One region of the Achromobacter sp. FW305-C-30-7 genome, then DNA from elsewhere that is predicted to be linked to it. Evidence: predicted binding sites of a transcription regulator. Region 1 holds the regulator's gene; the other holds the start of a gene.
The links. The regulator LexA, encoded in region 1, represses DNA repair genes until DNA is damaged. The targets are predictions, from matches to a motif close to ACTGTATNNNNATACAGT.
Positions count from the first base shown of each region.

Region 1 (4,194 bases):
TGCGGGCGATCACGTTGGCCATGGTGTAGGTCTTGCCGGAGCCCGTCACGCCCAAAAGCGTCTGGAACATCAGGCCGTCCTCTACCCCCTGCGTCAGCCCCTCGATGGCGGTGGGCTGATCCCCGGCCGGCGGATAGGGTTGGTACAGATGAAACGGGCTGCCCGGGAAGTCGATGAATCCAGGGCCTGGCGCGGACGGGTCCGCCACGGCCGATGCCGCCACGGGATCGGCCGCCGGGTTCGCCGCAGCCCCCGCCGTAATCGGGTCTATTGCGCTCTTAGGCATGCTAGACTCTTCCAGGGTAAACCCCTCATTATCCACAGCAGCCTGTACTGCGTCCACCCACCTCATCAGACTCCCATGAGCACCCTTTTCGATTCCGTCGAACTCGCGCCGCGCGACCCCATTCTTGGCCTGAACGAACAATACAACGCTGATACGCGTCCCGGTAAGGTGAATCTGGGCGTGGGCGTGTACTACGACGATCAGGGTCGCATTCCCCTGCTGGGCGCGGTGCGCAAGGCCGAGGCCGCCCGCATCGAGGCCGCCGCCGCCCGCGGCTACCTGCCGATCGAAGGCATCGCCGGCTACAACACCGGCGCGCAAGCCCTGTTGCTGGGCAAGGATTCGGCGCTGGCCGCCGCCGGCCGCGTGCTGACCACCCAGGCCCTGGGCGGAACCGGCGCGCTGAAGATCGGCGCCGACTTCCTGCGCCAGCTGCTGCCGACCTCCAAGGTCCTGATCAGCGATCCCAGCTGGGAAAACCACCGCGCCCTGTTCGAGCGCGCCGGTTTCGAGGTCGGCACCTATTCGTATTACGACGCCACCACCCGCGGCCTGAACTTCGACGCCATGCTGGCCGACCTGAAGGCAGCCCCGGCCAAGACCGTCGTCGTGCTGCATGCCTGCTGCCACAACCCCACCGGCGTGGACCCCACCGCCGACCAGTGGAAGCAGATCGCCGCCGTCGTCAAGGAAAACAAGCTGGTCCCGTTCCTGGACATCGCCTACCAGGGTTTCGGCGACGGCCTGACCGAAGACGCCTCGGTCGTGCGCATGTTCGCCGACCTGGACCTGACCATGTTCATCAGCTCGTCGTTCTCGAAATCGTTCTCGCTGTACGGCGAACGCGTGGGCGCGCTGACGGTCGTGGCCGGCAGCAAGGACGAAGCCACCCGCGTGCTGAGCCAGCTCAAGCGCGTGATCCGCACCAACTACTCCAACCCGCCCACCCACGGCGGCACGGTGGTGTCGACGGTCCTGAACACGCCTGAACTCTTCGCCATGTGGGAAGAGGAACTGGCCGGCATGCGCGACCGCATCCGCGAGATGCGCAAGCAACTGGTCGACAAGATCAAGGAACACGGCGGCAAGCAGGACTTCAGCTTCGTGCTGCAGCAGCGCGGCATGTTCTCGTACTCGGGCCTGACCGCCGCGCAAGTGGATCGCCTGCGCGAAGAGCATGGTGTCTACGCCGTGTCCAGCGGCCGCATCTGCGTCGCCGCGCTGAACAGCGGCAACATCGACAAGGTCGCCAAGGGCATCGCAGCAGTGCTTTAAGGCCGCTTGCCGCGCACAGGCCCATCCGGGCCTGCCGCCAGGAACGGGACCTTCGGGTCCCGTTTTTCTTTTGGCGCGGGCCGGCTTTTTCTTATGGCGCGGGCCGGCTTTTTCTTTTGGCTCGGGCCGGCTTGCTTTTTTGCGCTGTGTCCCCCAGAATGGCGCTGTATATATGTACAGTCCGCTAGCACCGGATCATCGCCATGGCCAGCAAACTCACTGATCGCCAACAACAAATCCTGGACCTCATCCGGCAGACCGTCGCACGCACCGGCTTCCCGCCGACGCGCGCCGAAATCGCCCTGGCCCTGGGTTTCCGTTCCCCCAATGCAGCGGAAGATCACCTCAAGGCGCTGGCGCGCAAGGGCGCCATCGAACTGACGGCGGGCGCCTCTCGCGGCATCCGCCTGAAAGACACCTCCCCTGCCTCCACGCAAAGCTCGCTACCGATGCCGGGCCTGGCGCAGTTACTGCTGCCCCTGGTCGGCCGCGTGGCTGCGGGCAGCCCCATCCTGGCCGCCGAGCACGTCGAACGGGAAGTGGGCGTGGACCCCAACCTGTTCGCTCAGGCGCCCGACTACCTGCTCAAGGTCCGCGGCATGAGCATGCGCGATGCCGGCATCCTGGAAGGCGACCTGCTCGCCGTGAAGAAAGCCTCGGAAGCCCGCAACGGCCAGATCGTGGTGGCTCGCCTGGGCGACGACGTCACGGTCAAGCGGCTGCAGCGCCAGAACGGCCACATCGAACTCCTGCCCGAAAACCCCGATTTCGAACCCATCGTGGTCGAAGCCGGCCAGGATTTCGCGCTGGAGGGCATCGCAGTAGGCCTGATCCGCACACACGCACTGCACTAGACCCCGGCGTTCTGCGTCCGCGCACCACGCAAAAAAACCCCGCCGATTTTCTTGGCGGGGTTTTTTGTTGAAGGCCCTGTCTTGGAGAAACGCCACCCGAGGGCGGCGTCCTCCAGGCGTTCATCAGTGCTTGAGCACCGGATCGGTCGAACCGGGTTCGGCAGGCTTGGCCACCAGGGGTTCCTTGACGGCCTCTTCCTCGGCCAGGGGCTCCGGCAGACGCTCCAAGGCCATTTCCAGCACCTTGTCGATCCAGCGCACCGGCACGATTTCAAGGTGGTTCTTGACGTTGTCCGGGATTTCCGCCAAGTCCTTGACGTTTTCTTCCGGGATCAAGACCGTCTTGATGCCGCCACGGTGAGCTGCAAGCAGCTTTTCCTTCAGGCCGCCGATGGGCAGGACTTCGCCGCGCAGCGTGATCTCGCCGGTCATGGCGACGTCGGCGCGCACCGGGATGCGCGACAAGGCCGACACCATGGCCGTGGTGATCGCGATACCCGCGGACGGACCGTCCTTGGGTGTCGCGCCTTCCGGCACGTGCACGTGCATGTCGTGCTTCTCGAAGACGCTGTCGGCAAAGCCCAGGCGGCGGGCGCGCGAACGCACCACCGTGCGGGCCGCTTCGACCGATTCCTTCATCACGTCGCCCAGCGAACCGGTGCGTTGGATGACGCCCTTGCCCGGCATGTCCGCGACTTCGATCGTCAGCAGATCGCCGCCGACTTCGGTCCAGGCCAGACCCGTCACCTGACCGATCTGGTTTTCCTTTTCGGCCATGCCGAAGGCGTAACGGCGCACGCCCAGGAAATCGCTCAGGTTGTCGCCCGTGACGTTGACCGGCTTGACCTCGACGGTCTTGCCTTCAGCCTTGGCGCGGTCGTTCTGGGTCAGCAACTGTTTGATGACCTTGCGGCAGATCTTGCCCACTTCGCGCTCGAGCGCACGCACGCCGGCTTCGCGGGTGTAGTAACGCACGATGTCGCGCAGCGCGCTGTCGTCGACCGTGAGTTCGCTATCCTTCACGCCGTTGTTCTTCATCAGCTTGGGCAGCAGATGGTCGCGGGCGATGTGGATCTTCTCTTCCTCGGTATAACCCGACAGGCGGATCACTTCCATGCGGTCCAGCAGGGCCGGCGGAATGTTCAGCGTGTTGCTGGTAGCCACGAACATCACGTCGGACAGGTCGAAGTCGACTTCGATGTAATGGTCCTGGAATGTATGGTTCTGTTCCGGATCCAGCACTTCGAGCAGCGCCGAGGAGGGATCGCCACGGAAATCCATGCCCAGCTTGTCGATTTCGTCGAGCAGGAACAAGGGATTGCGCACGCCGACCTTGGACATGTTCTGGACGATCTTGCCAGGCATGGAGCCGATGTACGTACGACGATGGCCGCGGATCTCGGCTTCGTCGCGCACGCCGCCCAGCGCCATACGCACGAACTTGCGGTTCGTTGCCTTGGCGATGGACTGGCCGAGCGAGGTCTTGCCCACGCCAGGAGGGCCGACCAGGCACAGGATGGGCGCCTTCACCTTGTCCACGCGCTGTTGCACGGCAAGATATTCGAGGATCCGTTCCTTGACCTTTTCCAGACCGTAGTGGTCGTTGTCCAGCACCGTTTCCGCGTTGCTGATGGAATTGTTGATCTTGCTCTTCTTCCTCCAGGGGAGGTTGATGAGCGTATCGATGTAGTTGCGCACCACGGTGGCTTCGGCCGACATGGGCGACATGAGCTTGAGCTTCTTGAGCTCGGCATCGGCCTTCTTGCGCGCCTCTTTGGG
Region 1 covers NZ_JBYSYI010000008.1:84,699-88,892, reverse strand. The annotation lists gene uvrB (excinuclease ABC subunit UvrB) at 1-286, opposite strand, end outside; gene AC3WOB_RS23830 (amino acid aminotransferase) at 362-1,561, shown strand; gene lexA (transcriptional repressor LexA) at 1,765-2,415, shown strand; gene lon (endopeptidase La) at 2,539-4,194, opposite strand, start outside.

Region 2 (4,194 bases), on a different contig from region 1:
CGCGTGCCGTAACCCGCGGCGATGCGCGCCAACTGGTCCAGGTCCGCGCGGCGCACGCGCGCATCGTCGTACAGGCGCTCCAGCTGCGCGCCGTACCAGCGCAGAGCCAGGTCCACGTCGGCAGGCCATTTAAGCGCGGGATCGCACAGCGCCGCGTAGGTGTCGGCGAAAGCGCCCCACTCGCCCTGCGCCGCCGCGCCCGGCTTGAACTCGCGCAAGGCGCGCAGGGGTTCGGCGGAGGCCGACATGGCGTCCATCAGCTTGCCGGCAGTGGCCGGGCCGATGCCGGGCAGCAATTGCGCCACGCGAAAGCCCGCCATGCGGCCGCGCGGATTCTCCGCCCAGCGCAGCAGCGACAGCAGGTCCTTGACGTGCGCGGCCTCCAGGAAGCGCAGGCCACCAAACTTCACGAAGGGGATGTTGCGGCGGGTCAGCTCCAGTTCCAGCGCGGCGCTGTGGCTGGCGGTGCGGAACAGCGCCGCCTGCGACTTGAGCGTGGCCCCGCCTTCGCGCTGCGCCAGCACCTGGTCGGCCACCCAGCGCGCCTGGCCGGCTTCGTCGCTGACCGTCACCAGTTCGGGCAACTGGGACGACTTGCGGTCGGTCCACAGATCCTTGGCGTAGCGCTCCGAGGCCAGGCCGATCACGGCGTTGGACGCGTTCAGGATGGGCTGCGTCGAGCGGTAGTTGCGGTCCAGCGTGATGACGCGCGCCGGCGTGGGGAACTGCCCTGGAAAATCCAGGATGTTGCGCACCGTGGCCGCGCGGAACGAATAAATCGACTGGGCGTCGTCGCCCACCACCGTCAGGCCCCGGCCATCGGGCTTCATTGCCATCAGGATGGCGGACTGCAGGCGGTTGGTGTCCTGGTACTCATCGACCAGCACGTGGTCGAAGCGCGCCCCCACGTCGGCCGCGATGCCGGGATCGCCCATCATTTCGGCCCAGTAAAGCAGCAGATCGTCGTAGTCCAGCACCTGCTGGTCCTGCTTGGCCGCGACGTAGGCGCGGAACAGGTTCTTGAGTTCGTCCTCCCATTGCGCGCACCAGGGGAAGGCCGTCTTCAGCACGTCGGCCACCGGCGTCTGGCTGTTGACCACGCGCGAATAGATGGCCAGGCAGGTGCCTTTGAGCGGAAAGCGCGACTTGGTGGACGACAGCCCCAGCTCGTGGCGCACCATGCCCATCAGGTCCTCGGCGTCGCCGCGGTCATGGATGGTGAAGGCTTCGGACAGCCCGATGCGTTGCGCGCAATCGCGCAGCAGGCGCGCGCCGATGGCATGGAAGGTGCCGGCCCAGGGCAGCGACGGCGCCTGCTGCGTGGCGCGCAGCCGCATCACCCGCTGCAGCACCGAGCCCACGCGCCGCTCCATTTCCAACGCCGCGCGGCGCGAAAAGGTCAGGAGCAGCATGCGCTGCGGATCGGCGCCGTTGAGAATCAGGTGCGCCACCCGGTGGGCCAGCGTATTGGTCTTGCCCGAGCCGGCCCCGGCGATCACCAGCAAAGGGCCGTCGTCCCCCGGCGCGCCAGCCACGCCGAACTCGGCGGCCTCGCGTTGGGCGGGATTGAGATCGGCCAGGGGATCGGGGCGTTCGGCGGACGGGGAGGACGTATCGGTTTGGTCGGACATGGGGCGGGGCCGCAGCATGGCAGCCGCTGAAAACGGCGAGCCCGGACATTGCCGGGCTTCGGATGAACACTGTATATTTATACAGAATTTTTTCAATAAAGTCTGATTCACCTGTGGCCATGCGCCTCTTGACCGGCACCGCCTCCTGGACCGACCCCACCCTGCTGGCCTGCGGCCGCTTCTACCCGCCGGAGGTCCGCAGCGCCGAAGCGCGGCTGCGCTTCTATGCCTCGCGCTTCCCCATGGCCGAGGTCGATTCCAGCTACTACGCCATGCCCACGGCCGAAAACGCCTATCTCTGGACACAGCGCACGCCTGAAGATTTCGTCTTCAATATCAAGGCCTTCCGGCTGTTCACCGGCCATCAGACGCCGCTTTCCTCTCTGCCGGCGGACATCCGGCGCGAGCTGCCGGACTGGCCCGAGCCCGTCATCTACCACGACCGGATGCCTGCGGACCTGCGCGACGAACTCTGGCGCCGCTACCAGCTTGCGCTGGAACCCTTGCGCATGGCGGACAAGCTGGGTGCGGTGCATTTCCAGTTTCCGCCCTGGATCCGCCGCGACGCGCGCGGCCGGACACGGGTCGCCGACTGCGCCCGGCGTATGGAGGACCATCTGGTCTCGGTAGAGTTCCGCCACCGCAGCTGGTTCGAGTCGCCCTCGGCGACCGCGGACACGCTGGCCTTTGAGCGCGAGCTGGGGGTGGCGCATACCGTGGTGGACAGCCCGCAAGGCTTTGAGAACACCGTGCCCGCAGTCTGGGAATGCACTCACCCGGAACTGACACTGCTGCGCCTGCATGGGCGCAACACGGCCACCTGGAACGTGTCCGGCGCCGCCTCCTCGGGGCGCTTCCAATATGAATACTCGGAACAGGAACTGGCCGAACTGGCCGAGCGCTTCTCCCGGCTGGCGGCGCAAAGCGCACAGGCGCACGCGGTCTTCAACACCAACTTTGAAGATCAGGGCATGCGCAACGCTGCGGCCTTCGCGGCGGCGCTAGCGCCCGCCTGACACCGCCAGCGCCGCGGGCGCGCGCGCCACTTCGTTCAGGCTTTCCAGCAGCACTTCGAATTTGCGCGCGATGTCGTGCTCGGGCACGCAGGCGTAGCCCAACAGCAGACCGGGCCGGCGGCCCTCGTCGTTGACGTAATAGCGCGACAGCGCGCGCGTCAGCACCCCCTTGCCGCGCGCGACGTCCACCACCCGCAGGTCGTCCATGTCCTCGGGCAGCGTCAACACCAGGTGCAGCCCCGCCATGCTGGCGTCGCGATGTAGCCAGTCGGGTCCCAGCCGCCGTTCGATCAGGTTGACCAGCATGGCGCGACGGCGCCCGTACAGCATGCGCATGCGGCGGATGTGGGCGGCGTAGTGGCCTTCCGAGATGAACGTGGCCAGGGCCGCGTGCGTCATCAGATGCCCTTCGCGGTACAGCTCGGCGTGCGCCGCCTGGAACGCCGCGGTCAGGGTCTTGGGCAGCACCAGATAGCCCACGCGCAAGCCCGGGTACAGGGTCTTGCTGAAGGTGCCCATATAGATCACGGGCGCGTCCGGCTCCAGCCCCAGCAGCGAGGCGATGGGCCGACCGGAGAAGCGGAATTCGCTGTCGTAATCGTCTTCGATGATCCAGCTGCCGCTTTGCCGCGCCACCGCCAGCAATTGGCGCCGGCGCGTCAGCGACATGACCGGGCCCAGCGGATACTGGTGCGAGGGCGTGACGAAGATGAAGCGCGGCGGCGTGCCGACGGTCTCCGGCAGGCGCATGCCCTCCTCGTCCACCGGCAGGTGCACGGTATGCAGGCCATTGGCCTGCAGCACGGTGCGCGCGCCCCAGTAGCCCGGATCCTCGACCCAGGCGGTCTCGCCGGCCTCGCCCAGGATGCGGGTGGTCAGGTCGATGGCCTGGTGCGAGCCCTCGGTGATGATGATCTGCTCGGGATCGCAATCGATCGAGCGGGTCAGCGCCAGATGCTGCGCCAGCGCCTCGCGCAAGGCGGGCAGCCCGCCGCCGTAAGCGTAGGTCAGCAGGTCGGGCGAGGGATTGCGCCACAAGGCGCTGAAAATGCGGCCGAACTTCTTGTGCGGGAACTCGGTCAGGTCCGGCACGCCGGGCATGAAGGCGCCCCATTGGTAGGGCGAGGCCGAAACGCCGTCGACGATGGCGGCGCCGCGCGGCGACAATGCCGGGCGCGCTTGCGCCGGCGGCGGCTGGCTTTTGCGCCGGCCGCTGGCCAGGTAGGAATCCGGGACCGAGGCGTTGACGAAGGTGCCGTTGCCCTGGCGGCTGCGGGTATAGCCTTCGGCCAGCAGCTGGCTGTAGACATGGACCACCGTGTTGCGGGCGATGCCGAGCTCGGCCGCCAGGTCGCGCGAGGCGGGCAGGCGCGAGTCCGCGGCAATGGCTCCGTCCAGGATGGCTTCCCGGATGCCGCGGTACAGCCGCTTGTTCATGGGCTCGCTGGAGCCGTCCGCCAGCCGCAGCTGCAGCAAGTCACCGACGATGGACCGCAATTGGTTCTACCTGATTTATAAAAGTGGTTCCCACAAGTGGGGCCATCGTA
Region 2 covers NZ_JBYSYI010000007.1:246,755-250,948, forward strand. The annotation lists gene AC3WOB_RS23045 (ATP-dependent helicase) at 1-1,631, opposite strand, end outside; gene AC3WOB_RS23050 (DUF72 domain-containing protein) at 1,751-2,647, shown strand; gene pdxR (MocR-like pyridoxine biosynthesis transcription factor PdxR) at 2,633-4,144, opposite strand.
Region 2: AC3WOB_RS23045 (ATP-dependent helicase) is a predicted target of LexA. The motif match lies at 1,700-1,717, and genes of this name have one in related genera.